4 regions of the Streptomyces sp. NPDC005820 genome follow, and region 1 is predicted to be linked to each of the others. Evidence: riboswitches for the same ligand, from Rfam matches in the RefSeq annotation. Region 1 holds a riboswitch; each other region holds the start of a gene.

Region 1 (7,528 bases):
GCGCTGTTCTCGCTGGAGCGGATCAGCCGGATGACCTCGTCGATGTCGACGAGCGCCGTCAGCAGGCCCTCCACCAGGTGCAGCCGGTCGCGGCGCTTGCTGCGGCGGTACTCGCTGCGCCGGCGGACCACGTCGAAGCGGTGGTCGAGATAGACCTCCAGCAGCTCCTTGAGGCCCAGCGTCAGCGGCTGGCCGTCCACCAGCGCCACGTTGTTGATGCCGAAGGACTCCTCCATCGGCGTCAGCTTGTAGAGCTGCTCCAGGACGGCCTCCGGCACGAAGCCGTTCTTGATCTCGATGACCAGGCGCAGGCCGTGCGCGCGGTCGGTGAGGTCCTTGACGTCGGCGATGCCCTGGATCTTCTTCGAACCGACCAGGTCCTTGATCTTGGCGATGACCTTCTCGGGACCGACCGTGAACGGCAGCTCCGTGACGACCAGGCCCTTGCGGCGGGCCGTCACCGTCTCCACCGCGACCGTGGCACGGATCTTGAAGGTGCCGCGGCCCGTCTCGTAGGCGTCGCGGACCCCGGAGAGACCGACGATCCGGCCGCCGGTGGGCAGATCCGGGCCCGGGACGAACCTCATCAGGGCGTCCAGATCCGCGTTGGGGTAGCGGATCAGATGCCGGGCGGCCGCGACGACCTCGCCCAGGTTGTGCGGCGGCATGTTCGTGGCCATGCCGACCGCGATCCCGGACGCGCCGTTGACCAGCAGGTTCGGGAAGGCGGCGGGCAGCGCCACCGGCTCCTGCTCCTGGCCGTCGTAGTTCGGCGCGAAGTCGACCGTGTCCTCGTCGATCGACTCCGTCATCAGGCTCGTCGCTTCGGCCTGACGGCACTCGGTGTACCGCATGGCGGCCGGCGGGTCGTCGTTGCCCAGGGAGCCGAAGTTGCCGTGGCCGTCGACCAGCGGCACGCGCATGGAGAACGGCTGCGCCATGCGCACCAGGGCGTCGTAGATCGACGAGTCGCCGTGCGGGTGCAGCTTGCCCATGACCTCGCCGACGACGCGCGCGCACTTCACATAGCCGCGGTCGGGGCGCAGGCCCATCTCGTTCATCTGGTAGACGATGCGACGGTGGACCGGCTTGAGTCCGTCGCGGGCGTCGGGCAGGGCGCGGGAGTAGATGACCGAGTACGCGTACTCGAGGAAGGAGCCCTGCATCTCGTCGACGACGTCGATGTCGAGGATCCGCTCCTCGTACGAGTCGTCGGGCGGCGGGGTCTTCGTGCTGCGGCGGGCCATCGCTGCCGGCTCCTTGCTGAGGCGTATGACGGATTCTGACGCGGTCCATTGTGGACCGTGGCACTGACAAGACGGGCCCAGGACCCCGGCCCTCTCATGATTGCCCGCAGGGTACGTCATGTCCGTTCCGGCTCGGCGTCCCGGATTCTCGCTCTCGGCGTACCGCCCCCGGGAACTTCGCCGACCCACGGCGCGCTTGCATACAGTGACAGGACCGGCAGGAAACGCGCGGTTTCCACGACCGCGTCCGCGATCGGAAGGGACGTACATGCCCATGGGTCACACGGCCACAGACCAGGCAGGCACCGGGGGCCTGACAGCGACCGAGCACCGCCTGGCCAACGGCCTTCGCGTGGTGCTCTCCGAGGACCACCTGACCCCCGTCGCGGCGGTGTGCCTCTGGTACGACGTCGGCTCCCGCCACGAAGTCAAGGGCCGCACCGGTCTGGCTCACCTTTTCGAGCACCTCATGTTCCAGGGCTCCGCCCAGGTCAAGGGCAACGGCCACTTCGAACTGGTCCAGGGCGCCGGCGGCTCGCTCAACGGCACCACCAGCTTCGAGCGCACCAACTACTTCGAGACCATGCCCACCCACCAGCTGGAGCTCGCCCTCTGGCTGGAGGCCGACCGCATGGGCTCCCTGCTCGCCGCCCTGGACGACGAGTCCATGGAGAACCAGCGCGACGTCGTGAAGAACGAACGCCGCCAGCGCTACGACAACGTGCCGTACGGCACCGCCTTCGAGAAGCTGACCGCCCTCGCCTACCCGGAGGGCCACCCCTACCACCACACGCCGATCGGCTCGATGGCCGACCTGGACGCGGCGACCCTGGAGGACGCGCGCGCGTTCTTCCGCACGTACTACGCCCCCAACAACGCCGTCCTGTCCGTCGTCGGCGACATCGACCCCGAGCAGACGCTCGCCTGGATCGAGAAGTACTTCGGCTCCATCGCCTCGCACGACGGCAAGCCCGAGCCGCGCGACGGCACCCTGCCCGACGTCATCGGCGAGCAGCTGCGCGAGGTCGTCGAGGAGGAGGTCCCGGCCCGTGCCCTGATGGCCGCCTACCGTCTGCCGCAGGACGGCACGCGCGCGTGCGACGCCGTCGACCTGGCGCTCACCGTCCTGGGCGGCGGCGAGTCCTCCCGCCTGTACAACCGGCTGGTGCGCCGCGACCGTACGGCCGTCGCGGCCGGCTTCGGGCTGTTGCGGCTCGCCGGGGCGCCCTCCCTGGGCTGGCTGGACGTGAAGACGTCCGGGGACGTCGAGGTGCCCGTCATCGAGACCGCCATCGACGAGGAGCTCGCCCGGTTCGCCGAGGACGGCCCGACGGCCGAGGAGATGGAGCGCGCCCAGGCGCAGTTGGAGCGCGAGTGGCTCGACCGGCTCGGCACCGTCGCCGGCCGCGCGGACGAACTGTGCCGGTTCGCCGTCCTGTTCGGCGACCCGCAGCTCGCGCTCACCGCCGTCCAGCGCGTCCTGGACATCACGCCCGAGGAGGTGCGGGAGGTCGCCCAGGCCCGCCTGCGCCCCGACAACCGCGCGGTCCTCGTCTACGAGCCGACCGCCCCCGAAGCCCCCGCCGACCAGGACGAGAACGAGGAGGCGGCCCAGTGACGGAGCTCGCCACGATGGACTTCCACCCCCAGCCCCGGGCGGGCGAGGCCAGGCCGTGGGCGTTCCCGGCGCCCGAACGCGGCACGCTGGACAACGGCCTGACCGTCCTGCACTGCCACCGTCCCGGCCAGCAGGTCGTCGCCGTCGAGGTCCTCCTCGACGCGCCCCTGGACGCCGAGCCGTCCGGCCTGGACGGCGTCGCCACGATCATGGCGCGCGCGTTCACCGAGGGCACCGACAAGCACTCCGCCGAGGAGTTCGCCGCCGAGCTGGAGCGCTGCGGCGCCACCCTCGACGCGCACGCCGACCACCCCGGCGTCCGGATCAGCCTGGAGGTGCCCGCCTCCCGGCTGCCCAAGGCGCTCGGTCTGCTCGCCGACGCCCTGCGCGCGCCCGCCTTCGCCGACAGCGAGGTCGAGCGCCTCGTCCACAACCGACTGGACGAGATCCCGCACGAGCTGGCCAACCCTTCCCGCCGCGCCGCCAAGGAGCTCTCCAAGGAGCTGTTCCCGGCCACCGTGCGCATGTCGCGGCCCCGCCAGGGCACCGCGGAGACCGTCGAGAAGATCGACTCCGCCGCCGTACGGGCCTTCTACGACCGGCACGTCCGGCCGGCCACGTCCACCGCGGTCGTCGTCGGCGATCTCACCGGCGTCGACCTGGCCGCCCTCCTGGGCGAGACCCTGGGCGCCTGGACGGGTTCCCCGGCCCAGCAGCGGCCCGTGCCGCCGGTGACCGCCGACGACACCGGCCGCGTCGTCATCGTGGACCGCCCCGGCGCCGTGCAGACGCAGCTGCTCATCGGCCGGATCGGCGCCGACCGGCACGCGCGCGTGTGGGCCGCCCAGGTCCTCGGCACGTACTGCCTCGGCGGCACCCTCACCTCCCGTCTGGACCGCGTCCTGCGCGAGGAGAAGGGCTACACGTACGGAGTGCGCGCCTTCGGGCAGGTCCTGCGCTCCGCCCCGGACGGCTCGGGCGCGGCGATGCTCGCCATCAGCGGCTCCGTCGACACGCCGAACACCGGTCCCGCCCTGGACGACCTGTGGAAGGTGCTGCGGACCCTCGCCGCCGAGGGCCTGACGGACGCCGAGCGCGATGTCGCCGTGCAGAACCTGGTGGGCGTGGCGCCGCTGAAGTACGAGACCGCGGCGGCCGTCGCGGGCACGCTGGCCGACCAGGTCGAGCAGTTCCTGCCCGACGACTACCAGGCCACGCTGTACCAGCAGCTCGCCGCGACCGGCACGGTCGAGGCCACCGCGGCGGCCGTGAGCGCCTTCCCGGTGGACCGTCTGGTGACCGTCCTCGTCGGTGACGCCGCGCAGATCAAGGAGCCCGTCGAGGCGCTCGGGATCGGCGAAGTGACCGTCGTGGCCGCGGAGTAGCCGCGGGGGGACACGGACTCGCGGCCCCGGGATGACGCAAGTGCCCTTCAGGGGTGTCCTCCCGGGGCCGCGAGATGTCCGAATTGATGCGGAGGTTGCGTGTCTGCGCTGTGGCGTACGCTACAAAAACCGTGATCCGTTTGAGGATTGATAACGGTCCCGCATACCGTCAGCCCGGCTGTTCGTCAGGCACCGCGCCGCATCCGCGGCACCGGACAGTCATCGCCGAGTCCCCGTACGGCGCGAGCCAGGGGAGCCGGGGACCCATGAAGTCCCTGGGGTGAATCGGGCGCCCGCGTGTGAGCGAGGGGGTCCGTAGGAGACCTTCCTGCTCCGAACCCGTCAGCTAACCCGGTAGGCGAGAGGGAAGGAAAGGACCGCTCGCCCTTCATGGCGTACACCTGCACCACCGGCAAGCATCGCCGGCCCAGCCGGATGCAGCGCACCACCGCCCGCGCGGCGGGTTTCGCGGCGCTGACCACCACCGGTGTCATGGCCACCGTCGCCTCCAGCCCGGCGTTCGCCGCGGAGCCGACCCCCGAGCAGACCGGGCTGATCCCGGTCGTCACCGCCGGCGAGGCCGTCGCCGAACAGGTCGACGACCAGGTCGCCGTGCAGAAGAAGGCCGCCTTCGAGGAGGCCGCGCGCGAGGCCGCCGCCAAGAAGGCCGTCGAGGAGCGCGAGGCACGCGTGCGTGCCGCCCGTGAGGCCGAGCGCAAGCGTCTGAACGCCTTCGTGCTGCCGATCACCGGCTCCTACGTCTCCACCGGCTACCACGCGAGCAGCTCGCTGTGGTCCTCCGGCAGCCACACCGGCATCGACTTCCACGCCGCCAGCGGCACGCTCGTGCACGCGGTCGGCCTCGGCACCGTCGTCGAGGCGGGCTGGGGAGGGTCGTACGGCAACAATGTCGTCATCAGGATGAACGACGGGACGTACACCCAGTACGGTCACCTGTCCTCCATCGGTGTCTCGGTGGGCCAGCAGGTCACCCCGGGGCAGCAGATCGGCCTGTCCGGCGCGACCGGCAACGTCACCGGTCCGCATCTGCACTTCGAGGCCCGTACGACGGCGGAGTACGGCTCCGACATCGACCCGGTCGCCTACCTCCGCCAGCACGGCGTCGACGTCTGACGGCACCCGGCGACGGTTCGCCCCGAAGACCCGGCGACGGTTCGTCCTGAGCCCCGGCCCCCACGGCCGGGGCTTTTGCCGTTTTCGGCACTCCGCTGTCCAAAAAATATCCCTGGATTCCGGCCCCCCGTCGGAAATTCCGGCTCATTGCAATAGAGTCACGGAACACACGTCAATCGGCGGAGCTCGGCGACGTTTCACGGGGATTAAGGCGGAGGCCCTCATGCATATTCCGGCGCACTCGGTGTGCACGGCCATCCGGGACGACATCGTCGCGGGTGTCTACGAGCGCGGCAGCCGCCTCACCGAGGAACTCCTCGCCCGCCGCTACGGCGTCTCCCGCGTCCCCGTCCGGGAGGCGCTGCGCACCCTGGAGGCCGAGGGCTTCGTCGTCACCCGGCGGCACGCGGGCGCGTGCGTCGCGGAGCCGACCGAGCAGGAGGCGGCCGACCTGCTGGAGATGCGCATGCTCCTGGAGCCGCTGGGCGCCGCCCGGGCCGCCCAACGGCGCACCGAGGCCCATCTGAAGGTGCTGCGCGGCCTCGTCCGGCTGGGCCAGGAGCGGGCCCGCAGGGGCAACAGCGAGGATCTGCGCTCCCTGGGCGGCTGGTTCCACGAGACGCTCGCCCAGGCCTCCGGGAGCCACGCCCTGACGTCGATGCTCACCCAGCTCCGCCACAAGATCGCCTGGATGTACGCCGTGGAGGCGCCCGCCGACCCCGTGGCGTCCTGGGCGGAGCACGGCGCGATCGTGGACGCGGTGGCGCGCGGCGACCAGGAGCGCGCGCGGACGGTCACGGCGCTGCACACCGAGCGCGCGACGGTCGCCCACCGGCTGCGTTTCACCGGCGGCGCGGGGCGCGCCGACCGTGTGAGGACTTCGCAACCTCCCGTAAACATGACGGGTCTGCGGCATTAACAAGGGAGCCGTATACAAAGAAGGGATATTCAGCGGAGTGGTATTTCCGCTGCCCTTTTCCGTGTGCGCCCGGAATTCTCGACGGTGCGCTTTCGGTGTGCCCCGAGACGATTTTTCTGTCCCGCCCGCGCAATGCGGGGCGACCGCCGCGGAAAACGGCGGGGCCGCGCCACCCGGAACGGAAAGGTGACGCGGCCCGCGTGCGTGACTCAGACGGTCTCGGGGAGCTCCTCGAGCCCCTCGGCGACCAGCTTGGCCAGCCGGTCCAGGGCGACCTCCGCGCCCTCGGCGTCGGAGGCGAGGACGATCTCCTCGCCCCCCTTCGCGCCGAGGCCGAGGACGGCCAGCATGGAGGCCGCGTTGACGGGGGTGCCGTCGGCCTTGGCGATCGTCACCGGGACGCCTGCGGCCGTGGCGGCTCGGACGAAGATGGAAGCGGGGCGGGCGTGGAGGCCCTCGGCCCAGCCGACGTTGACGCGGCGCTCAGCCATGTGTTGCTGCCCTTCGGTTCTCAGGTTGTCTAGACCGGTGTTGTCTAGACCAGTGTTCCACACGTGAAGCCGGTGAGGAACGGGTCGTACGTCCCGTTCCCCGCGCGGTCGCCGGATCGCGGCCTCGATCCGGCTGTTCGTCCTCCACAGACTGCCTCGCGCCGTTGTCGTACGCGAGCCGTACTCTGGGCCCCATGCAGAGCGCCTCGGACCGGCACGAGTACCCCGCCCACTGGGAGGCCGACGTGGTGCTGCGCGACGGCGGCACCGCGCGCATCCGCCCCATCACCGTCGATGACGCCGAGCGCCTGGTCAGCTTCTACGAGCAGGTCTCGGACGAGTCGAAGTACTACCGCTTCTTCGCGCCCTACCCGCGACTGTCCGCCAAGGACGTCCACCGCTTCACGCACCACGACTTTGTGGACAGGGTGGGACTCGCGGCCACGGTCGGCGGCGAGTTCATCGCAACCGTACGCTATGACCGCATTGGTGCCGACGGCATGGCCGCCTCCGCGCCCGCCGACGAGGCCGAGGTCGCCTTCCTCGTCCAGGACGCCCACCAGGGGCGCGGCGTCGCCTCCGCCCTCCTCGAACACATCGCGGCCGTCGCGCGCGAGCGGGACATCCGCCGCTTCGCCGCCGAGGTGCTGCCCGCCAACACCAAGATGATCAAGGTGTTCACGGACGCCGGCTACACCCAGCAGCGCAGCTTCGAGGACGGCGTCGTCCGCCTG
Region 2 (7,528 bases), on a different contig from region 1:
CACCGCACGATGGATCCGTACTCGAAGCTGCTGGAGGAGCGGATCGTCTTCCTCGGGACGCCGATCGACGACATCGCGGCGAACGACGTGATGGCCCAGTTCATGTACCTGGAGCACAAGGACCCGGACCGGGACATCGCGCTGTACATCAACTCCCCCGGCGGCTCGTTCCAGGCGATGACCGCGATCTACGACACCGTCCGGTACGTCACCTGTGACGTGGAGACGACCTGCCTCGGCCAGGCCGGCTCGTCGGCGGCGGTACTGCTGGCGGCGGGCACCCCCGGCAAGCGGTTCGCGCTGCCGGGCGCGCGGATGATCATCCGGCAGCCGGCCCTGGAGCCTGTCGAAGGCCAGGCCAGCGACCTGGCGATCCAGGCCGAGGAGCTGGCGCGCACCCGGGATCTGCTGGAGGAGATGCTCGTACGGCACACCGGGCGCAGCCCCGAACAGGTGACCGAGGACATCGAGCGGGATCTGATCCTGACCGCGCCGCAGGCCAAGGAGTACGGCCTGGTGGACGGGGTGGTCCCGAGCCGGCGCGACCTCTCCGGGACGAGGTGAGCGACGATGGTTCCCGATCTGCCGCCGCTGCCCGCGCTCACCCGCGCCGAGGCCGAGTTGATCGACCGTTACCTGGACGTCGTGGATCTGCTCGGGCGGATCAATCCCGCGCACGACGGTGACACCTACCGGGGCCTCAGGGCCGCCCAGGCGCTGGTGGCGAGGGCGGCGGAGCTGCGCGACGCGCTGACGCTGATGCATCAGCGGGGCGAGAGCGAGCTGCACGCGCCGACCCTCGCGCGGGCGCTGCGCGTCCTGGACGGGGAGCGCCGCACCGCGCGGGTCACGGTCCCGCCGCTCTCCGACAGTTGACGCACGCTCGTCCGGTCCGGAGCGCCGCCGCGGCGACCGCGACGTCCCGGCCGGACCTGAAACGCACCAGACGGGTTACCCCCGTTCGGCGTAGCGGCGGCTCCTCTTGCGAGCGCGCGCATTGTGCCGAAGGCGCTGTTTTCCGGGGCGGCACAAGGGGTAGCGGCGCAGGTCGGGGGGCCTTTGGCGCCCTTGACACCTGATCCCCCATCAGGGTGTCCACCCGAACGGGTGAGTGGTGAGTAACCCCACAAATCACCGGTTCCATTGGGATTTTCGGTCAACGGTGAGTCAAGATCCGTGTCTGACGACAAGTCCCCGCCACAAGCGGCGGGGCGGTCCGGGCGGACGCCGAGTCCTGCCGCTGCCCGGATTGACCCGTCGACAGGAGTGCATCGGCAGGAGTGGAGGACCCAAGCACGACGGGTCGCCGGAACGGTCACGCCATGACCGGGCCGAGCAGCCCTTGGGGTGAAGCCGCGAGAGCGGCCGGGCACCTTTGTCAGCCCGAATCCGACAGGTCATCCTTCACAGGCGGTTGACGAAGGGTTGCGCATGACTGCGCTCAATCGTGTCCCGTCGCTCATGGCCCGGGCCGGTACGGCCTCCGCGTTCGCCATCGCCGCCGTGGGCGGCTCGATCGTGATCCCCGGTGTCGCCGCCGACGCCGCGGCCGCCACGCCGGCGACGAAGGCGCTCCAGGTCGCGGCGTCCAAGAAGGGTGCACCGTACAAGTACGGGGCCGCCGGACCGAAGAGGTTCGACTGCTCAGGTCTCACGATGTACTCGTTCAAGAAGGCGGGCAAGACCCTGCCGCGCACGGCGGCGCAGCAGTACAACAAGACCCGCCACATCTCGGCCTCCAGCCGTAAGGCCGGCGACCTGGTGTTCTTCCACTCGGGGTCGAACGTGTACCACGTCGGGATCTACGCCGGGCACGGCAAGATCTGGCACTCGCCGAAGACCGGCAGCTGGGTCAAGCTGGAGAAGATCTGGACCAAGAGCGTCTGGTACGGCCGGGTCCGCTAGGGCCCCGGCCCGAGCACCGCTTCCCGGGGTGGTGGCGGCGTCCCTGACGCGCCCTCACCGCCCCGGGAGCTCTCCCGCCCGCGGGGGCACCGCGGCGCGGGCCGCCTGCTCCGCCGGGACGGTCCACGGCAGCTCGACCGTGACCGTCTTGCCGCCCTCCCGTGTGGGGCGTACTCCGAGCCTGCCGCCGCGCTCGGCGGTCAGCCAGCGAATGATCACCATGCCTCGGCCGTTGTCCTGCTGGACGGCGGCCGGCAGTCGTCTGGGGAAGCGCGGATGGCTGTCGGTGACGCCGATGCGCAGCCGCTCGTCGCGGTCGAGCGCCAGGGCCACCGTGAAGGTGGGCGACTGACCGAGGGTGTGCTGCACGGCGTTGGTGGCGAGTTCGGAGACGATCAGCCGGATGGTGTCGGCCGCCTCCGAGTCCGCCGGCAATCCCCATTCACCGAGCGTGTCGGCCACGAATCCGCGGGCCGTGGAGACCGAGGCGGGATCGCTCGGCAGAGTGACGGATGCTTCCAGATGGTCTGCCATGGCGACCTCGTCCCTTTCCCACGGGACCGGAGTCCGACACGCTGCGGATGGTTCGAGTACGGTCCCGGACTGGTGCTTCTTCGCCAGACTGCCATCAGCACACCGGTCACGGGTGGCGATCCACCAAGATATGCATATATCTGTCGCCCAATGCGGTGAACTCTGCCACGGCAGAGCGTTTTTGGACGGCCCGTCAGGAATAAGGAGGAGGGCCCATGCAGCACGGTCCCGCGGTGCGCCGCCGGAAGCTGGGTGCCGAACTGCGCAGTCTGCGCGCCGGGGCGGGGCTCACGAGCGGTGAGGCGGCCCGGCTCGTCGGCTGGCACCAGTCCAAGGTGAGCCGCATCGAGACCGGCACCAGCGGTACGAAACCGGCCGATGTGCGGTTACTTCTCGACGCCTACGGCGTGACCGACCCGCAACTGCGGGAGCTGATGACGGCGTTGGCCGGCTCGGAGGAGAGCGGTGGCCGGGACCACTGGTGGCACGCCTATCGCGGGGTCCTGCCGGCCGCGTACCGGGACTTCATCAGCCTGGAGTCGCAGGCCGGGGCGATGCGCACGCTGGAGACGACGGTGGTCCCGGGACTGCTCCAGACGGCCGAGTACGCACGCGCGGTGACCCGGGCGGCGGTGGAGGGGGCCGACGAGGACCAGTTGGACACGCTGGTGGAGGTGCGGCTCGCCCGCCAGGACGTGCTGCGCCGGCAGCCGCCGCTGAGGCTGAGCGCGGTGCTGGACGAGGCGGTGCTGCGGCGGGAGGTGGGCGGCCCCGAGGTCATGGAGCGCCAGCTCGTCCGGCTTATGGAGGCGGCTCGACTGCCCCAAGTGCGATTGCAGGTACTGCCGTTCGCGGCCGGCGCCCATATCGGCGTCACCGGCCCTTTCGTTATTTTCTCATTCTCGAGCGCGCCTGATCTGGATGTGGTTGTTCTCGACCACTTGACGAGTAGCCTCTACCTCGAACGGAAAGAAGACCTCGAGGCCTACACCGAGGCCTTCAACGCCCTTCGGGCACATGCCCTTTCGCCCGGGGAATCACTGGACTACATCGCCGCGACAGCTGACGGCGCGTAGGGAGGCACCATGACTGTTCTGCCTCGGAACGTACCTCGGAACGTAACCCGGAACGCACCTCGCAGCACCGATCCCCACGCTCTGCCCCAGGTGCGGTGGCTGCGCAGCAGCTACAGCACGGGAGCGAACAACTGCGTGGAGACGGCCCGGCCGGCCCTCGGGCCCTTCGCCGGGCTGCTCGCCGTACGCGACTCCAAGGACCCGGAGGGTCCCGCCCTGCTCTTCTCCCCCGAGAGCTGGTCGGGTTTCACCACCGCGTTCCACTGATCACCGTCATCCGGCAGCAGGGGCGACCCACGGCCGTGTCACGCCGACTCATGGTCGTGTCTCCCCGATGACCCGTACAGCGCGATCCAGCTCGGCCCCGGAGAGGTCGCCGCGGGCGGTCAGCCTCAGGCGTGAGACGCCGTCGGGCACGGAGGGAGGACGGAAGCAGCCCACGGCCAGGCCCGCCGACCGGCAGTCCGCCGCCCACTGCACGGCCTCCTCCGGGGAGGGCGCACGCACGGAGACGACCGCGGCGTCCGGACGCACCGCTTCCAGGCCCGCGGCCGTCAGCCGCTCGTGCAGTTCGGCCGCCACCGCACGCGCGCGTGCCGCCCGCTCGGGCTCCCGGCGCAGCAGCCGGAGCGCCGCGAGGGCCGCACCCGCCGCCGCGGGGGCCAGGCCCGTGTCGAAGATGAAGGTGCGGGCCGCGTTGACCAGATGGTCGATCACCCGCGCGGGCCCCAGCACGGCCCCGCCCTGGCTGCCGAGGGACTTCGACAGCGTCACCGTGACGACGACGTCCTCGGCGCCGGCCAGCCCGGCCGCGGACGCGGCGCCCCGGCCGCCGTTCCCGAGCACGCCGAGGCCGTGCGCGTCGTCCACCACCAGCCCGGCGCCGTGCTCCCGGCAGGCGGCGGCGAGACCGGCCAGCGGGGCGGCGTCGCCGTCCACCGAGAAGACCGTGTCGGAGACCGCCACCGCCGGGCCGTCGTGCGTGCCGAGCGCCTTGCGGACGGCGTCCGGGTCCGCGTGCGCCACGACCTGGGTGGTCCCACGGGCCAGCCGGCAGCCGTCGATCAGCGAGGCGTGGTTGCCCGCGTCGGAGACGATCAGCGAGCCGTGCGGGGCCAGCGCGGTGACCGCGGCGAGGTTCGCGGCGTACCCGGACGAGAAGACGAGCGCCGCTTCGAAGCCGCAGAACTCCGCCAGTTCCCGTTCCAGCTCGGTGTGCAGCTCGGTGGTGCCGGTGACCAGCCGGGAGCCGGTCGATCCGCCGCCCCAGGTCCGGGCGGCCGCCGCGGCGCCCGCCGTGACCTCCGGGTGCCGGGACAGGCCCAGGTAGTCGTTGCTCGCGAGATCGAGCAGCGGGGAGTCGGCCGGACGGGGCCGCAGCGTCCGGACGAGTCCGGCCCGCCGGCGCGCCCGCGCCTGTTCGTCGATCCAGCCGAACGCCATGGCTCCTCCGGGGCTTTTGTAGGTAGCGGACAGACCCTAGCGTCACGGACCGCTACCCACGGTGTGGCAATACCCACACGTCGATCCGGGTGTGTTGTGTGATCCCTACCTTGGCCCGGGGCGGTCCCGTAGGACAGGATCGGCTCTCATGGACCTGCTGAACACGCTGGTGGACAAGGGGCTTCGGCGCGAGCTGCCGACCCGCGAGGAGGCGCTCGCCGTCCTCGCCACTTCCGACGACGACGTGCTGGACGTGGTGGCCGCGGCCGGGAAGGTGCGCCGCCACTGGTTCGGCCGGCGGGTGAAACTCAACTATCTCGTCAACCTCAAGTCGGGCCTGTGCCCCGAGGACTGCTCGTACTGCTCCCAGCGGCTCGGCTCCACGACCGGGATCCTGAAGTACACCTGGCTCAAGCCCGACCAGGCCTCCAAGGCGGCCGCGGCGGGGCTCGCGGGCGGGGCCAAGCGGGTCTGCCTGGTGGCGTCCGGGCGCGGTCCCACCGACCGTGACGTGGACCGGGTCTCCGAGACCATCAAGGCGATCAAGGACCAGAACGAGGGCGTCGAGGTGTGCGCCTGTCTGGGGCTGCTCTCCGACGGCCAGGCCGAGCGGCTGCGCGAGGCGGGCGCGGACGCCTACAACCACAACCTCAACACCTCCGAGGCGACGTACGGGGACATCACCACCACCCACACGTACGCCGACCGGGTGGACACCGTCTCCAAGGCGCACGCGGCGGGCCTGTCGGCCTGCTCCGGGCTGATCGCCGGCATGGGCGAGAGCGACGAGGACCTGGTGGACGTGGTCTTCTCGCTGCGCGAGCTGGACCCGGACTCGGTGCCGGTCAACTTCCTCATCCCGGTCGAGGGCACCCCGCTGGGCAAGGAGTGGAACCTCACCCCGCAGCGCTGTCTGCGGATCCTCGCGATGGTCCGGTTCGTCTGCCCGGACGTCGAGGTGCGGATCGCGGGCGGCCGCGAGGTCCATCTCCGTACGATGCAGCCCCTCGCGCTGAACCTGGCGAACTCGATCTTCCTCGGCGACTACCTCACCACCGAGGGCCAGGCCGGCAAGGCCGACCTGGAGATGATCGCGGACGCCGGCTTCGAGGTGGAGGGCGCGGGCGAGATCACCCTGCCGGAGCACCGGGCGACGGCGGGCGCGGGCGGGTGCGGTTCGCACGCCGAGGCCGGCTGCGGCTCCCACGCGGAGGCGGGCTGCGGTTCCGGCTGCGGGTCGCACGAGGGCGGCCCGGTGTGCGGTACGGCCGCTGCCGCCGCCCCGGCCGGTGAGCCCCGTACGGACCTGGTCGCCGTGCGCCGCCGAGGCGCCGGTACCGACCTCGCGCCCAATGCCTGAGCTGCCCGCACTGCCCGTCGCCGAGTTGCTGGAGCTGGACCGGCGGCACGTCTGGCATCCGTACGGTCCGATGCCCGGCCGGGTGGACCCGCTCGTCGTGGAGTCGGCGAGCGGGGTGCGGCTGCGGCTCGCGGACGGCTCGGGCGAGCTGGTCGACGGCATGTCGTCCTGGTGGTCGGCGATCCACGGCTACAACCACCCGGTGCTCAACGAGGCCGCGCGCGAGCAGCTCGGCCGGATGAGCCACGTCATGTTCGGCGGGCTCACGCACGAGCCCGCCGTCCGGCTGGCGAAGCTCCTTGTCGACATGTCTCCCGAAGGCCTCGAACATGTCTTCCTCGCCGACTCCGGTTCGGTGTCGGTCGAGGTCGCGGTGAAGATGTGTCTGCAGTACTGGCGTTCGCTCGGCCGGGGGACCAAACAACGCCTGCTGACCTGGCGCGGCGGCTACCACGGCGACACCTGGCAGCCGATGTCGGTGTGCGACCCCGAGGGGGGCATGCACGAGCTGTGGACCGGCGTGCTGCCCCGTCAGATCTTCGTGGACCCGCCACCGGTCGAGTACGAGGAGACGTACGCCGATCAGCTGCGCGCCGCGATCGAACGGCACGCGGACGAACTGGCCGCGGTGATCGTGGAGCCGGTGGTGCAGGGCGCGGGCGGGATGCGCTTCCACTCCCCCGCGTATCTGCGGGTGCTCCGCGAGGCGTGCGACGCGCACGACGTGCTGCTGGTGTTCGACGAGATCGCGACCGGGTTCGGGCGCACGGGCGCGCTGTTCGCGGCGGAGCACGCGGCGGTGACGCCGGATGTGATGTGCGTGGGCAAGGCGCTGACCGGCGGTTGTCTGACCATGGCGGCGACGCTGTGCACCTCCCGGGTGGCCGACGGGATCTCGCGGGGCGAGGTGCCGGTCCTGGCCCACGGCCCGACGTTCATGGGCAACCCCCTCGCCGCCTCCGTCGCCTGTGCCTCGATCGGGCTGCTGCTCGGGCAGGACTGGCTCGCGGAGGTCAAGCGGATCGAGACGGGCCTCAGGGACGGGCTGGCGGAGGCCGCCGGGCTCCCCGGGGTCCGGGACGTACGGGTCCTCGGCGCCATCGGGGTGGTCCAGCTGGACCACCCGGTGGACATGAAGGCCGCCACGGCGGCGGCCGTGCGGGAGGGCGTCTGGCTGCGGCCGTTCCGCGATCTGGTCTACACGATGCCG
Region 3 (7,528 bases), on a different contig from region 1:
CCCGTGGTGCGCAGCGGGGCGACGAGCACCGAGTGGATGCCGGCCGCACGGATGACCTTGACGTGGTCCGGTTCCGCGACGAGCTTCCGGAACAGTTCGTCGGAGGCCATGTTGCCGCGCCACGGGCGTCCGCTGTCCATGCAGCGGCGGACGAGGGAGCCGCGCGGGAAATCGACGTAGGGGCCGGGGCCGGACAGTTCACGCAGGTGCCACTTCAGCTCCGGCGGCGCCGCCAGCTGCATCTTCCTCAGCCGCAGTACGCCGGGGCGCAGCGGAGGCCCGTCCTGGGGCTCGTCGTCGATGATGGCCACGGCGGCCACGTCGGCCAGGGACGGGGCGAGGAAGTCGGCGAGTTCGCCGCAGGTGGTCGCCATGTCCAGAGTGGTGCCGACACGGACGGTCGCGGCGTCCAGCAGGGCGAGCCGCTGGTGGGCGTCCTCCAGGTCGTCCATGTACTGGCGCAGATTGCTGACCTCCACGCCGATGGCGCACACCCCGATGACCTGCCCGTGCGACTCGAGTCGGTGGACCACGGCCCGCCACAGCCGGCGTCCGCCCGGGGCGGGGTCGAGGTCGGTGGTCAGCGTCACCTCCCGGGACCGCCCGTCCGCGAGCACCTCGATCAGGACGTCGTCGGGCACCTGGACCTCCGGCAGCACCTCGCCGAACTTGCGGCCCACGAACGCGGTGGCGGGGACACCGGTGGCCTGGGACCAGGCGGGATTGACGTAGAGATAGCGCAGATGGGTGTCAAGGATGATCACGGGAGCGGAGGTGCCCTCGATGATCCCGCGCAGGAAGCCGCAGTCGCAGGCCTCCTCCGTGGCGTCGGCCGTGAGCGTGGGCGCGCGGTCGGTGACCGCTGTGCGCGGCCCCTGGGGCTGAACCGGGGGAAAGAGCCACGACGGCGGGAGTTGTTCAGCGTTCACCGTCTTCTCCAGCTGTCCGGGGAAGCTGTCCGGGGAAGTCGATTCCCTTCCCATCCTGTGGGCAGGGAAGGGGCGGCGCATCTTGGCTGATCGAGGATCCTGGACCCTCCGCGCGGGTCACGCGAGCCTCCGTACGGGCACGCGCGAGATCCCCCGCCAGAGGCGTGACCCGTACGACCCGTACGACCCGTACGACCCCGTACGGCTTCCACGACCCCGTACGACCCCTACGACCCCGACACCACCCCGACCCCACCCCCGAGGAGCCCAGCCCCCATGACACCCCCGCCCCCCAACACCCCCTCCGGCACCCGCTCATGACGGCCGGCATCGACACCCCCGACCCCCGCGGCCGCACGGGCCTGCACCTCCACGGCCGCGATCTGACCGGCAACCCGCGCGTCCGCATCCTCGACGTCGAGGTCCTCGCCTGCGACTGGGCGGTCCTGCGCCGCACCACCTTCGACTACCGGCACCACGACGGCCACTGGAGCCGGGAGCGGCGGGAGACCTACGACCGGGGCGACGGCGCGACGATCCTGCTCTACGACCCCCTACGGGAAACGGTCCTGCTGACCCGTCAGTTCCGGCTGCCCGCCTACGTCAACGGCCATCCCGACGGCATGCTCCTGGAGACCGCGGCGGGGCTGCTGGACGGCGACGACCCGAAGGCGGCGATCCGCCGAGAGGCCGTCGAGGAGACGGGACGTACCGTCCACGAGGTGGAGCACGTGTTCGACGCCTTCATGAGTCCCGGTTCGGTCACCGAGCGCCTCGGCTTCTTCGCCGCCCCCTACGACGGCTCGGCCCCCGGCGCCGACAGGGCGGGTGTGGCGGCCGAGGGCGAGGACATCGCGGTCGTGGAACTGCCGTTCAAGGAGGCCCTCGGCATGGTCCGCTCGGGCGCGATCGCCGACGCGAAGACCATCATGCTGCTCCAGTGGGCCGCCCTGGACGGCCCGTTCGGCCGGCGCTGAGGCAGGGCGCTGGCAGGGCGCGGGCAGGGCGGGGGCGGCGGCGTCCTGTTCAGCCGGCGCTGAGCTGGGCCAGCGGCAGCGTGTGCTGGGTCTGCAGGACCTTCGCGCGCAGGTAGCGGACGTTGTGCGGGGTGGTGAACACGCCGGTCGGGACCCGGTCGTGGACGTCGATGCCGAGCGCCCGCAGCTGTTCGGCCTTGTCGGGGTTGTTGGAGAGCAGGTCCAGGCTGGTGACGCCGAGGGCGCTCAGCATCTGGGCGGCGGCGGTGTAGTCGCGGCCGTCCTCGGGCAGTCCGAGGGCGGCGTTCGCCTCGTAGGTGTCCAGGCCCTGGTCCTGGAGGGCGTACGCGTCGAGCTTGTTGTAGAGGCCGATGCCGCGGCCCTCCTGGCGCAGGTAGAGCAGGATGCCGCCGGTCTCGGCTATGCGCTCCACGGCCTCGCGCAGCTGCGGGCCGCAGTCGCAGCGGGCGGAGCCGAACACGTCCCCGGTGAGGCACTCGGAGTGCAGCCGGACCAGCGGGACGGTGCCGGGCGCGGGCTCGCCGAGCACGACGGCGACATGCTCCTGCCCGTCGGCCAGGCCGTGGAAGGTGACCAGCTCGGCGTCGACGGAGTAGCCGTCGTGGAAGCGCAGCGGAACCCGGACGCGGGCGCGCTGGGTGGCGGCGGGGGTGTCGGGCATGCGGGTCTCCCGGTGCGAGTGCGGTCGGTGCGCGGAACAAGCAGCTGCTTCAGATTTGAAGCAGTGTGCCGGGTGAGACCCTACCCCATGCTTTAAATTTGAAGCAACGGGATTGTGGCCCGGCTCACGAGCTTCCGGAACATCCGGATGAACGCCGCCGCCACGGCAGTTCTTCCGGCAGCGCCTCGCCGTCGTCCTGGAACCCGCCCACCACCTGCGTGAAGATCTCCTCCAGCTGGCGGACCTGCTCGGGGGTGAGCCGGTCGAAGAGGCCGGCGCGGACCGTCTCCACATGGCCGGGGGCCAGCCGCTCGAGGGCCGCCATACCCTCCTCCGTCAGCACCGCGACACTGCCGCGCTTGTCCCAGCGGCAGTCCTCGCGCCGCAGCAGCCCGTCCTTCTCCAGCCGGGTCACCGCGTACGTCAGCCGACTGCGCGTGATCTTCAGCGACTCCGCGAGATCGGTCATCCGCAGCCGTCGCTCAGGGGACTCGGACAGGTTCGCGAGGATGGAGTAGTACAGGTGGGGCATGCCGGCCTCCTGCTGGAGCTGCCGGTCGATGGCGTCCTCCAGGAGGAGGTAGCCGGCGACGTACGCGCGCCAGGCGCGTTGCTCCTCGGGGGTGAGCCAGCGGGTCGTCATGCGCCCAGTGTAGTTTTGTTTCAAACTTGAACCAAGACCTGCCCGCCGATCCGCGCGGACGTCACCCGTCCGCCGCCCCAGGGGAGCCGCGCCGATGCCGTACCCGTACGTCCTGCTGTCCGCCGCCGTCTCCCTCGACGGCTACCTGGACGACACCACCCCCGAGCGACTGCTGCTGTCCGGCCCCGCCGACTTCGACCGCGTCGACGAGGTACGGGCCTCGGTCGACGCGATCCTGATCGGCGCCGGCACGATCCGAGCCGACAACCCCCGGCTGCTGGTGAACTCCGCCGACCGCAGGCACGCGCGCGTGGCGGCCGGAAAACCGGAATACCCCCTCAAGGTCACCGTCAGCGGCTCCGGCGACCTCGACCCGGCCGCGCACTTCTGGCACACCGGCGGCGACAAGGTCGTCTACACGACGGAGAAGGGCGCTCGGCGGGCCCAAGCGCTCGGCATCGCCGCCGATCTCGTCCCGCTCGGCCCCGAGCTGGACTGGCGCCGCCTCCTGGAGCACCTCCACGACGAGCGCGGCGTACGCCGGCTCATGGTCGAGGGCGGCGGCACCATTCACACCCAGCTGCTCCAGCAGGGCCTCGCCGACGAGGTCCAGCTCGTCCTCGCCCCCCTCTTCGTCGGCGACCCGGACGCGCCCCGCCTCTTCGGGCCCGGCGCCTACCAGGGCGGACGGCTGCGGCTGACCGAGACCCGGCGGATCGAGGACGTCGTCCTCATGCGCTACGAGCCCACCGCCCCCGGCACCGGCCCGCTCCCCTCCGCCGCCGACCGCCACTGGCTGGCCCTCGCCTGCGAACTCGCCGCCGAGTGCCCGCCCTCCCGGACCGCCTTCAGCGTCGGCGCGGTCATCGTCGCCGCGGACGGCACGGAACTGGCGCGCGGCCACTCCCGCGAGGCCGGCGACCCGGTCGTCCACGCCGAGGAGGCCGCCCTCGCCAAACTCGACCCGGCCGACCCCCGCCTGGCCACGGCCACCGTCTACAGCAGCCTCGAACCCTGCGCCCGCCGCGCTTCCCGCCCGAAGCCCTGTGCCCGTCTCATCCTCGACGCGGGGGTGCGCCGGGTGGTCACCGCCTGGCAGGAGCCCGACACCTTCGTGACGGCCGCCGACGGAAACGGGCTGCTCGCGGCGGAGGGCGCCGTCGTCGTCGTACTCCCGGAGTACGCCGAGCGAGCGAAGGTGGCGAACCTGCACCTGACCGGGTGATAGAGTGGTTTCACCGACGCGGGGTGGAGCAGCTCGGTAGCTCGCTGGGCTCATAACCCAGAGGTCGCAGGTTCAAATCCTGTCCCCGCTACTGAAGGCCGAGGGCCGGAATCCACAAGGATTCCGGCCCTCGGTGCGTTCTCCGGAAAGCCTCGGGCCAGGGCTGTGCGTGTGCTGTGAATTCCGGCAACTCGCCCGTTTTTCACCGGTCATGGCCCGAAAGTCCAGGCCAAAAAAGGTTGTTGATCAAGCTGTAGAGCTTGGAAAGCTACGCCCGGGTCTATTAACGTTCGATAACGCAGCGCGGTCGTCCCAGCCGTCACAAGAGTCGGCTCCGTGCGCACGCGCCGAATCCCGTAAGGGAACCGGGGAACCACCACCTTGGGGTGAATCGCACGGAAGCCGCCGTGAACTCGCAGAGTCACGAACGGTTTACGCGCGTAGGAGACCTTCCCGCTCCGAACCCGTCAGCTAACCCGGTAGGCGACGGAAGGAAAGGAGTGCGCCCGCGTGGCGTCCAACCGCCCTGCTCCCGAAGCCCCCTTCGTGCCGAGCCAGCGTTCCTCTTCCGATTCCGACACCTTCGGCTACGGCAGCTATCGCAGCGACGAGGGCCCCTGGGAGGAGTGGAATCCCACCGAGGAGTCCCTCGCCCCGGCCCGCGGCAAGCACCGGGTCGCCAAGCAGCGCGGCGGCGGCGGGTTCGCCCGCAGCTCCACCGTCCTCGGCGTCGGCGTCATAGCCGCCTTCAGCGCCGGCGGGATGGCCAGCGCCAACACCGGCAAGCCGCCGGTCTCCATCTCCATGCCGGACCTGCCCTCCGTGGGCTCCTTCATCTCCGACGACGACTCCGGCCAGGACGCCGCGCCCGCCCTCGCCGGCTTCGGCTCCGAGGCCCCCGACGCCACCGACCAGAGCGGCGCCGCCGACGCCGGTGAGGCGCTGCGCGAGCGGATCATGGCGCAGGCCGAGTCGCAGCAGACCCAGGTCGCCGACCGCGCCCAGGCCGCCGCCGAGGCCGCCGCGGCCAAGGCGGAGGCGGCCGCCGTCGCCAAGGCCGAGAAGGCCGCCAAGGCCGAGGCCGCCGCCGCGAAGGAGAAGGCCGAGCAGGCCGCCAAGGAGAAGGCCGAGGCCACTCGCCTCGCCGAGCTCGCCAAGCAGTACACGCTGCCGACCTCCTCGTACACGCTCACCGCGACCTTCGGTCAGGCCGGCGCCTACTGGTCCTCCGGCTACCACACCGGCCTGGACTTCGCCGCCCCCACCGGCACCCTCATCAAGGCCGTCCACAGCGGCACCATCACCGAGGCGGGCTGGGCGGGCTCCTACGGCTACCGCACCATCCTCACCCTGGACGACGGCACCGAGCTGTGGTTCTGCCACCAGTCCTCGATCAACGTCAGCGCCGGCCAGAAGGTCTCCACCGGTGACGTGATCGGCCGCGTGGGCGCCACCGGCAACGTGACCGGCGCCCACCTCCACCTGGAGGTCCACCCGGACGGCGCCGCCAACGGCATCGACCCGATGGCCTGGCTGCAGAGCAAGGGGCTCAACCCCTAAGGGCGCCGGGGGTCCTTCCCGGAGCGGTCCTGTTCACACGTTCTTCGTCTTCTTCGGTACGGCGCACGGAATGGGCCGCTCCGAAACCGTTGTTGACGTAGGACATGACTTCTCTGCGCAAGCTCGGCTCCTCGGACCTCGAGGTCTTCCCCCTCGCCCTCGGCGGCAACGTCTTCGGCTGGACCGCCGACGAGGCGGCCTCCTTCGCCGTCCTGGACGCCTACGCCGCCGCGGGCGGCAACTTCGTCGACACCGCCGACTCCTACTCGGCCTGGGTCGACGGCAACAGCGGCGGCGAGTCCGAGACCATCCTCGGCAGGTGGGTGAACAAGCGCGGCAACCGCGACGACGTCGTCATCGCCACCAAGGTCAGCCAGCACCCCGACTTCCCGGGCCTGACCGCCGCCAACATCAAGGCCGCCGCCGACGCCTCCCTCACCCGCCTCGGCACCGACCACATCGACCTCTACTACACCCACTTCGACAAGCCCGAAGTGCCGGTCGAGGAGATCATCGGCGCGCTCGACGAGCTGGTGACGGCGGGCAAGGTGCGGCACATCGCCGCCTCCAACATCTCGCCCGAACGCCTTCGGGAGTCCCTGGAGTTCTCCGACCGCGAGGGCCTCGCCCGGTACGTCGCCCTCCAGCCGCACTACAACCTGGTCTCCCGCGACACCTACGAGGGCGGCCTGCAGGACCTCGCGGCCCGCGCCGGCCTCGCGGCCGTCCCCTACTACGCCCTGGCCTCCGGCTTCCTCACCGGCAAGTACCGGCCCGGTACGACGGTGGAGGGACCGCGAGCCGCGGGCGCCGGCAGGCACCTCGACACCGATCGGGGCGTCCGCGTCCTCGCCGCCCTCGACGAGATCGCCCAGGCCCACGGCACCGAGGTCGCCACGGTCGCCCTGGCCTGGCTCGCCGCCCGTCCGACGGTCGTCGCCCCCATCGCCTCGGCCCGCACCCTCGAGCAACTGCCGCCCCTGCTGGCGGTGGCGGACGTCGAGCTCACGGACGAGGAGATCACCAAGCTGACGCAGGCATCCGCGTAACCGGTCTTCTCCGCCCCGACGGCGCTCAGCCGCGACGGCGCATTCCGGCGGTGCCGAACCGCCCCGACCCCTACGACCCCTACGACCGATAGGGGTTCTGGACGGGATACGGCCCCGCCGGATACCCGTACCCCTGGTACCCGTAGTACCCGTGCGGGGTGCCGTACCCGTGCGGGTTCCCGTACCCGTACACCGGCCCGGGCGCCGCAGGCACCGTCATCCGCGCCGCGTGGTCCAGCGCCGGCCGGGCGACCTCCCGGCGCCGCCACAGCTCGTTCAGCAGTTCCCTCTCGCGTACGACGAAGTCGTCGCCCGCCCGTCCACTCCGTCCCCGGTGCCGCAGAAACGCCAGCGAGGTCGCGTACGCCTCGTACTCGGCGACCGCCCGCGCCGCCGGCCGCCCCAGATGCCGCTTGGCGTACTCGCGGGCCAGCCGCCGCGCCCGCATCGAGCCCAGCGCGTA
Region 4 (7,528 bases), on a different contig from region 1:
TCACCGAACGGGCCGCCCGCACGTGCTCCTCGCCGACCACGAACTCCGTGGAGCCGCCGCCGATGTCCACCACCAGATAGGGCCGGGTCAGGTCCGCGCGGCCCGTGAGCTCCTTCGTGGCGCCCGTGAAGGAGAACTCGGCCTCCTGGTCGCCGGTGATGACCTCGGGCTCCACACCCAGGATGTCCAGCACGCCCCGCACGAACTCGTCGCGGTTCTCGGCGTCCCGGGAGGCGGAGGTGGCCACGAACCGCAGCCGCTCCGCGCCGAGCTCCTTGATCACCGCCGCGTACTCCCGGCACGCGGCGAAGGTCCGCTCCAGCGCCTCGGGCGCCAGCCGACCGGTCCGGTCCACGCCCTGCCCGAGGCGGACGATCGTCATACGGCGGTCCAGATCGACCAGTTCACCGGTCTCCGGGTCGGCATCGGCGACGAGCAGACGGATGGAGTTCGTACCGCAGTCGATGGCGGCGACACGGGTCATCGGGCGTCCCCCTCGGCCGGCCCGGTGTCTCCCTCGACGGGCTTGAACGCGAAGTGGCCCTTCTCGTCCTCGGACGTCTCCACCTGCCACCCCGCACCGGACGGCGGCCCGGGAAGCGACACGCACGCCCCCTTGGCCCACCACTCGGGCAGCATGGCGAGCGCCTCGTCACCCAGCGGGTTCACGCCCGGGCCCGCCGCCAGGGAGTGCGCCACGAGGACGTGCAGGCACTTCACCCGGTCCGGCATGCCGCCCGCGCTCGGAAAGCCCTTCAGCTCCTCGATCTCGTCCCGGCGCCGCACGTAGTCCTCGTGCGCGGCGCGGTAGGCGGCCGCGAGCTCCGGGTCGGTCTGCAGCCGCTCCGTCATCTCCTTCATCACGCCGTTCGCCTCGAGCGTGCCGATCGCGGAGTTCGCCTTGGGGCACGTCAGGTAGTACAGCGTCGGGAAGGGGGTGCCGTCGGGCAGCCGCGGCGCCGTCTCGACGACGTCCGGCTGTCCGCACGGGCAGCGGTGCGCGATCGCGCGCAGCCCACGCGGCGGCCGGCCGAGCTGCTGCTTGAAGGCCTCGACGTCGGCGTCGGTGGGCTCGGTGCGCGGGGTGGTCGGCGGGGGCGTTTCCATGCTTCGGGGACTGTCTCTCTGTCGGTTCACTGGTCGGAGGCGTCGGACTTGTCGACCCCGTCCCAGACGTTCGAGTACCAGGGGCGGTCGGCCGCCCCGAGGTCGGCGCGGGCCTTCTTGACCGCGTCGGGGTCGATCACGATGAAGCCGGTCTCCCCCGGCATCACATAGTGCAGCCGCTCCCGGATCTGCTGCTCGGCGTACGCGTCGTCCTGCCAGCGTGCCTTGAGATCGCGCAGTTGTTCCACCCGCCGGGTGGCCTCGGCCTTCTCCCGCTCCAGATCGGCGATGTCCGCGCGCTGTGAGACGTACTGCCGCATCGGGTAGGCGAGGGCCACGATCAGGGTGCACAGGACCAGCGCGAGCAGCGCGGCTCGGCCGGTGAGGCGGGAGCGGCGGGCCTGGCGCTTGGTCTGGGAGCGGTAGACGCGGGCCGCGGTCTGCTCGCCGAGCAGCCGCAGTCTGGTCGCGGTGGAGAAACGGTCCCGGTCCTTCACGGCCATCGGCTTCGCGCCTCCCCTTTCACCCACACGCGCGTACGTCTCACACGCGCGTACGTCCCCGCACACGGTACGGGACCGAGTACGGGGACGTACGTACGACTGGCTGTCGGTCGACCCGGGCGGGGTCAGCCCTTGGAGACCTCGCGGAACCGCGGGAAGGCGGAGCGGCCGGCGTACACCGCGGCGTCGTCGAGGATCTCCTCGATGCGCAGCAGCTGGTTGTACTTGGCGACGCGCTCGGAGCGGGCCGGGGCGCCGGTCTTGATCTGGCCGCAGTTGGTGGCGACGGCCAGGTCGGCGATGGTGACGTCCTCGGTCTCGCCGGAGCGGTGGGACATCATGCACTTGAAGCCGTTGCGCTGGGCGAGCTCGACGGCGTCCAGGGTCTCGGTGAGCGAGCCGATCTGGTTCACCTTGACCAGCAGGGCGTTGGCGGTGCCCTCCTCGATGCCGCGGGCGAGGCGCTCGGGGTTGGTGACGAACAGGTCGTCGCCGACGAGCTGCACCTTGTCGCCGAGGCGGTCGGTGATGACCTTCCAGCCGGCCCAGTCGTCCTCGAACAGCGGGTCCTCGATGGAGACGAGCGGGTAGGCCGCGACGAGCTCCTCGTAGTACTCCGTCATCTCGGCGGCGGAGCGCTCCTTGCCCTCGAAGAGGTACTTTCCGTCCTTGTAGAACTCGGAGGCGGCGACGTCGAGCGCGAGGGCGATCTGCTCGCCCGGGAGGTAACCGGCTTCCTTGATCGCCTCGAGGATGAGGTCGAGGGCGGCGCGGTTGGAGTCGAGGTTGGGGGCGAAGCCACCCTCGTCGCCGAGGCCGGTCGACAGGCCCTTGGTCTTCAGGACCTTCTTGAGGGTGTGGTAGACCTCGGTGCCCCAGCGCAGGGCCTCGGAGAAGGACTCCGCGCCGATCGGGGCGATCATGAACTCCTGGATGTCCACGTTGGAGTCGGCGTGCGAGCCGCCGTTCAGGATGTTCATCATCGGCACCGGCAGCAGGTGCGCGTTGGGGCCGCCCAGGTAGCGGAAGAGCGGCAGGTCGCTGGCCTCGGACGCGGCGTGGGCGACGGCGAGGGAGACGCCGAGGATGGCGTTGGCGCCGAGGGAGCCCTTGTTGTCGGTGGCGTCCAGGTCGAACATGGCCTGGTCGATCAGGCGCTGCTCGGTGGCGTCGTAGCCGACGAGCTCCGGGCCGATCTGCTCGATGACGGCGAGGACGGCCTTCTCGACACCCTTGCCGTGGTAGCGGTTGGGGTCGCCGTCGCGGAGCTCGATGGCCTCGAAGGCACCGGTGGAGGCGCCGGACGGAACGGCGGCACGACCCGTGCTGCCGTCGTCGAGGCCGACCTCGACCTCGACCGTGGGGTTGCCTCGGGAGTCCAGGATTTCCCGGGCTACGACGACGTCGATGGACGGCACGAGCATCTCCTTCTTGGGATGTGACGCTGGTTGTGCGGGGCACAGGGGCCTTGTCGGCCTTTGCTGGGCCTTGCGCCTAGAGCCTATCCGCCCCGGGGCCGTCGGCAGCCGACCGACCGTCCCGTGGACAAACTGACCGTACACATTGTTCCCCATCGGAACAAAGAGCGGGTGGCGCAGAGACGAACACCTGGGCAAAGAAAACCCCGCTCCGGTGCGTACGGGGGAATGCGCACCGGAGCGGGGAGCCCGTGGGGACGGGGGGGGTGACCCTCACGAGGCTTTCAGTGTGCGGGGCCACCATGTGAGCGGCCTGTGGCCCCGCTGGGAAGCGGATGTCACTTCAGGTGCAGCTGCTGACCCGGGTAGATGAGGTCCGCGTCCTCGACGATGTCCTTGTTCAGCTGGAACAGCTTCTGCCAGCCGCCCTTGACCTTGTGCTTCTCGGCGATCGAGCTGAGGGAGTCGCCCTTGACGACCTTGTACTCGCCGTCGCCCTTCTTGACCTTCTTGCCGGTCGGGGTGGTGACCGTCTTGGAGGCGGCCGGGCGCTCGGTGGAGCGGGAGGCGGTCTGCTGCTCGGTGGAGCGGGTGGCGGTGGAGCCGCTGGAGCTGCTGGAGCTGCTGGAGCTCGACGAGGAGCCGGTGCCGGCGGAGCCGGCGCTGCCGCCGTACGGGGTGCTGGACAGGCCGGTGCCGCAGACCGGCCAGGCGCCCTTGCCCTGGCCCGCGAGGACCTTCTCGGCGATGGCGATCTGCTGTTCCTTGCCGGCCAGGTCGGCGCGCGCGGCGTAGGCGGTGCCGCCGTACGCGGCCCAGGTGGAGGCGGAGAACTGCAGGCCGCCGTAGTAGCCGTTGCCGGTGTTGATGGACCAGTTGCCGCCCGACTCGCACTGGGCGACGGCGTCCCACTCGGAGGCGGTGGCGGCCGAGGCGTTGCCGGCCGCCATCAGCGGGGCGGCGATGGCGACACCGGTGACGCCGGCGAGCGCGGCGACGCGGGTGGCTTTGGACGGACGACGGTGCTTGCCCTTGCCGGAAAACAGCATGGTTCATCCCCTCACCGACGCCTGCGAGGTGAGCTGTCGGGTTCGGGCCGGTTGAGTTGCCCGGCCACGCACCTCGTGGTGCGCGGCTTCACCCCGAGCCGGTTCCGGCGGTCAACCGCCGGGCCCGGCACTTACCTTGGGTCCCCCGCTCCTGCCTACGGCGCTTGACGCGACGACTGTTCCCGGGCTGCCGCTGGCAGGATTCGGCGTTGCGGCGGCCGGGGCCCGGATTGCCGAGCGGTCCTGACCGTAGACAGCCGATCCGGGGAATATCAAAGACGATCACGACTTCTGAGACTCATCCCACACTTTCACCAAACCGGACAATCAGCGCGAAGTGGGGCGTGAACTCCCGGCGCTTTCAGGGGCGTTCCACCCCTATTGGACACCCGTGTCGAGGGTCTGACCGGGCATGATGGCGCTCGGGTCGGCGCCGATGCGGTCCTTGTTCTCGGCGTAGAGTGCGCGCCATCCACCGTCGACACCAAGGGAGTCGGCGATGCTGATGAGCGAGTCACCCTCCTGGACGGTGTAGGTGGACGCGGCGTGCCGGCCGGAGGTGGCGGTCGAGGCGCCGCCCTCGGCGGTCTCGGTGGTCCCGGTGGTCCCGGTGGTCTCGTCGGCGGTGGCGCCGCGATGGCGGCCGGAGCCGAGGGAGCCGGTGTCGACCAGGCTCCAAGTCCCGGCATCCTGGACAGGATTGTCCGACTCGCCCGAGTCGTCCGCTTCCGGGATGGTCGTGGGCGAGCCGTCGGACCCCTCGGCGTCACCCTTCCCCTTGCCCGAAGTGTCGGACTTGCCGGACTCGTTCGCCTTGGAGGACGAAGCGGACGAAGGGGACTCGGAGGCCGAAGCGGACGGATCGGTCGAGGGAGTGGACGCATCCGCGCCGGAGTCGTCGCCCTTGCCGGAGCCACCCGAGCCGGACGACCCCTTGGACAGGTCGGACAATCCGGATGACACGGACGAGTCGGACTCGTCGCCCGCCACTCCGGTGTCCACATCCTCCGCCCCGCCGCTCAGCTTGCTGAGCCCGGAGGTCAGCCCGCAGGTGCCCCAGGCGCCGATGTCCTCCGCGGCGAGCAGCTTCTGGGCCACGGCTATCTGCTGGTTGCGGCTGGCCAGATCGGGGCGGGTGGCGTAGTCGAGGCCGCCGTACGTCTCCCAGTCCTCTTGGGAGAGGCTCAGGCCGCCGAACTCGCCGTTGCCCTCGTTGGCGCTCCAGGACCCGTCGGTCTCGCACTGCGCCACCTTGTCCCACACCGTGCCGTCGGCCGCGCTCGCGCCGCTGGCGGCGAGGAGCGGGATGGCGATGGCGGAGCCGGTCACTCCGGCTGCGACGAGGAGGGCCGGAGCCTGACGGGGGCGACGGTGACGACCGTTCCCGGAGAGCATGCGAGGGCCTTTCTCTGGACAGCGATGACCGGCACGGCGGGCGGTGCGAGCACACACGGGTACGCCGCGCTGACGAGTGAACGTATCGGCAGACGATCACTTGTCACAAGTTAATGCCGCGCAGATCACGTGAAGATCACAGACTTGAGGGTCGGTCACCTTTGCTCCGCCGGGCGGTCATCCTGCGGCTGACCTCAGGTCGGCTGTCCCTGTGCCACCGGCCGGCCACGCACCGCGGTGAACTCCACGGGCAGGGTGCGCAGTCCGCGCATGATGAGCCCGCCGCGCCATCTCAAGTCGGCCGGGTCCGCCCCGAGTCGGAGGTCGGGGAGCCGGGTGAGGAGAGTGGCGAGCGCGGTCTGGCCCTCCAGCCGGGCGAGGGGGGCGCCGAGGCAGTAGTGGATGCCGTGGCCGTACCCGAGGTGCTGGTTGTCGCGGCGGGAGAGGTCCAGGGTGTCGGGGTCGGTGAAGCGGGCGGGGTCGCGGTCGGCGGCGGCGAGGACGACGAGGACGGGGTCGCCGGGGGCGATGTCCTGCCCGCCGAGGGCGAGGGGTTCGGTGGCGAAGCGCCAGGTGGCCAGTTCGACCGGCCCGTCGTAGCGCAGGAGTTCCTCGACGCCGGTCTCCAGGAGGCCGCGCTCGCCCCGGGACAGGGACCGCTGGAGCCGGTCGCGCTGCTCGGGGTGGGTGAGGAGGGCGTAGGTGCCGTTGCCGATGAGGTTGACCGTCGTCTCGAAGCCGGCGAACAGCAGGATGAAGGCCATCGCGGCGGCCTCGTTCTCGGTGAGGTGCTCGCCGTGGTCGGAGGCGCGGATGAGACCGGAGAGGAGGTCCTCGCCGGGCTCCGGCCGCTCGGGGAGTTCCGCGCGCTTGCGGTGGATGAGGTCCAGCAGATAGCCGCGCATCTTCTTCACGGACCGCGCGACACCGCCCCGGGGGCCTCCGCCGTGACGGATCATCATGCCCGCCCAGTCCCGGAAGTCGTCCTGGTCCTCGCGGGGCACGCCGAGGAGGTCGCAGATCGCGTAGATGGGGAGCGGGAACGCGAAGTCGTGGATCAGGTCGGCCTCGCCCTCGGCGGCGAACCGGTCGATGAGGTCGTCGGTCAGCTCCTGCACCCGGGGGGCGAACTCGGCGACCCGGCGCGGGGTGAACGCCTTGCTGACGAGCCGTCGCAGCCGGGTGTGGTCCGGCGGGTCGATGTTCAGCAGATGTGTCATCAACTCGGCCTTGCGCTCGCCCGGGATACCGGTCCTGCCCCGGGCGTGCTCGGGCTCGTCGTGATGCGCGGGGTTCTTTGAGAGCCGCTGGTCGGCGAGGGCCTGCTTCGCGTCGGCGTACCGGGTGACCAGCCAGGCCTCCACTCCGCTGGGCAGCCGGGTCCGGTGCACGGGGGCGTGCTCGCGCAGCCAGGCGTAGGCGGGGTAGGGGTCGGTGGCGAACTCCCAGGTGAAGAGCTCGGGGGCCGGCGGGGTGGCGGCCGGGGGGTGAGGCTGACTGGTCACTGCTTCCTGTTTCTCGAACGGCTTCCTGTTTCTCGAGCACCGGCGCCTTCTCCGCTCCTGAACGCCGGCGCTTCTCCTTGTCTCGTGTCCGGCGCTACTCCTCTCGCGAAGGCCGGCGCCGCTACTTCTCCCGCTCGCGGATCGCGTCCCGGTAGACGCGGGCCGCCGCGCGCAGGGCCGCCTCCGGGTCGGTGCCCTCCGTCTCCGCCCGGGCGGCGAGGGCGAGCAGTTCGTAGCCGATGCCCTCGCCGGCGGGGAGGGGGACGTCGAGGCCGGCCGAGCGGACTCTCGACGAGAGTTTCGCCGCCAGGGCGAGGCCGGGCTGGTGGAGGGGGATGCCGTCCGTGACGGACTCCCGCCGCTTCTCCACGGCCTTGGTGCGCAGCCAGTGCGCCTTGACCTCCTCCGGGGTGGTGGCCGTGGCGTCGCCGAAGACATGGGGATGGCGGTGGATGAGCTTGGTGACGATGGTGGCGGCCACGTCGTCGATGGAGAAGGGCGCGTCCTCGTCCTCCTCGGCGATCCGGGCGTGGAAGACGACCTGGAGGAGG

What was found. A riboswitch is a leader RNA that binds a small molecule or an ion and turns the genes downstream of it on or off. The one in region 1 is predicted to bind cyclic di-AMP.
Region 2: linked by a shared signal. The riboswitch ahead of ABZ464_RS15500 (C40 family peptidase) and the one ahead of ABZ464_RS18065 (M23 family metallopeptidase) in region 1 are both predicted to bind cyclic di-AMP.
Region 3: linked by a shared signal. The riboswitch ahead of ABZ464_RS30060 (M23 family metallopeptidase) and the one ahead of ABZ464_RS18065 (M23 family metallopeptidase) in region 1 are both predicted to bind cyclic di-AMP.
Region 4: linked by a shared signal. The riboswitch ahead of ABZ464_RS03020 (transglycosylase family protein) and the one ahead of ABZ464_RS18065 (M23 family metallopeptidase) in region 1 are both predicted to bind cyclic di-AMP.

Annotation. Positions count from the first base shown of each region.
Region 1 is NZ_JBEXXE010000013.1:126,972-134,499, forward strand. Features, by position in the region: gene ABZ464_RS18050 (DNA topoisomerase IV subunit A) at 1-1,247, opposite strand, end outside; gene ABZ464_RS18055 (pitrilysin family protein) at 1,516-2,865, shown strand; gene ABZ464_RS18060 (pitrilysin family protein) at 2,862-4,250, shown strand; cyclic di-AMP (ydaO/yuaA leader) riboswitch at 4,464-4,626, shown strand; gene ABZ464_RS18065 (M23 family metallopeptidase) at 4,641-5,384, shown strand; gene ABZ464_RS18070 (GntR family transcriptional regulator) at 5,608-6,303, shown strand; gene ABZ464_RS18075 (HPr family phosphocarrier protein) at 6,513-6,794, opposite strand; gene ABZ464_RS18080 (GNAT family N-acetyltransferase) at 6,989-7,528, shown strand, end outside.
Region 2 is NZ_JBEXXE010000011.1:65,659-73,186, forward strand. Features, by position in the region: gene ABZ464_RS15490 (ATP-dependent Clp protease proteolytic subunit) at 1-564, shown strand, start outside; gene ABZ464_RS15495 (hypothetical protein) at 571-876, shown strand; cyclic di-AMP (ydaO/yuaA leader) riboswitch at 1,246-1,428, shown strand; gene ABZ464_RS15500 (C40 family peptidase) at 1,432-1,905, shown strand; gene ABZ464_RS15505 (ATP-binding protein) at 1,960-2,439, opposite strand; gene ABZ464_RS15510 (helix-turn-helix transcriptional regulator) at 2,655-3,515, shown strand; gene ABZ464_RS15515 (DUF397 domain-containing protein) at 3,525-3,782, shown strand; gene ABZ464_RS15520 (8-amino-7-oxononanoate synthase) at 3,831-4,958, opposite strand; gene bioB (biotin synthase BioB) at 5,107-6,318, shown strand; gene ABZ464_RS15530 (adenosylmethionine--8-amino-7-oxononanoate transaminase) at 6,311-7,528, shown strand, end outside.
Region 3 is NZ_JBEXXE010000026.1:131,362-138,889, forward strand. Features, by position in the region: gene ABZ464_RS30030 (SpoIIE family protein phosphatase) at 1-929, opposite strand, end outside; gene ABZ464_RS30035 (NUDIX domain-containing protein) at 1,247-1,906, shown strand; gene ribA (GTP cyclohydrolase II) at 1,956-2,588, opposite strand; gene ABZ464_RS30045 (MarR family transcriptional regulator) at 2,713-3,231, opposite strand; gene ABZ464_RS30050 (dihydrofolate reductase family protein) at 3,326-4,456, shown strand; tRNA gene ABZ464_RS30055 (tRNA-Met) at 4,474-4,547, shown strand; cyclic di-AMP (ydaO/yuaA leader) riboswitch at 4,792-4,959, shown strand; gene ABZ464_RS30060 (M23 family metallopeptidase) at 4,967-6,016, shown strand; gene ABZ464_RS30065 (aldo/keto reductase) at 6,121-7,065, shown strand; gene ABZ464_RS30070 (PrsW family intramembrane metalloprotease) at 7,145-7,528, opposite strand, start outside.
Region 4 is NZ_JBEXXE010000002.1:150,203-157,730, forward strand. Features, by position in the region: gene ABZ464_RS03000 (Ppx/GppA phosphatase family protein) at 1-484, opposite strand, end outside; gene ABZ464_RS03005 (DUF501 domain-containing protein) at 481-1,107, opposite strand; gene ABZ464_RS03010 (septum formation initiator family protein) at 1,134-1,610, opposite strand; gene eno (phosphopyruvate hydratase) at 1,736-3,034, opposite strand; gene ABZ464_RS03020 (transglycosylase family protein) at 3,367-4,077, opposite strand; cyclic di-AMP (ydaO/yuaA leader) riboswitch at 4,081-4,250, opposite strand; gene ABZ464_RS03025 (transglycosylase family protein) at 4,456-5,472, opposite strand; gene ABZ464_RS03030 (cytochrome P450) at 5,667-6,977, opposite strand; gene ABZ464_RS03035 (nucleoside triphosphate pyrophosphohydrolase) at 7,099-7,528, opposite strand, start outside.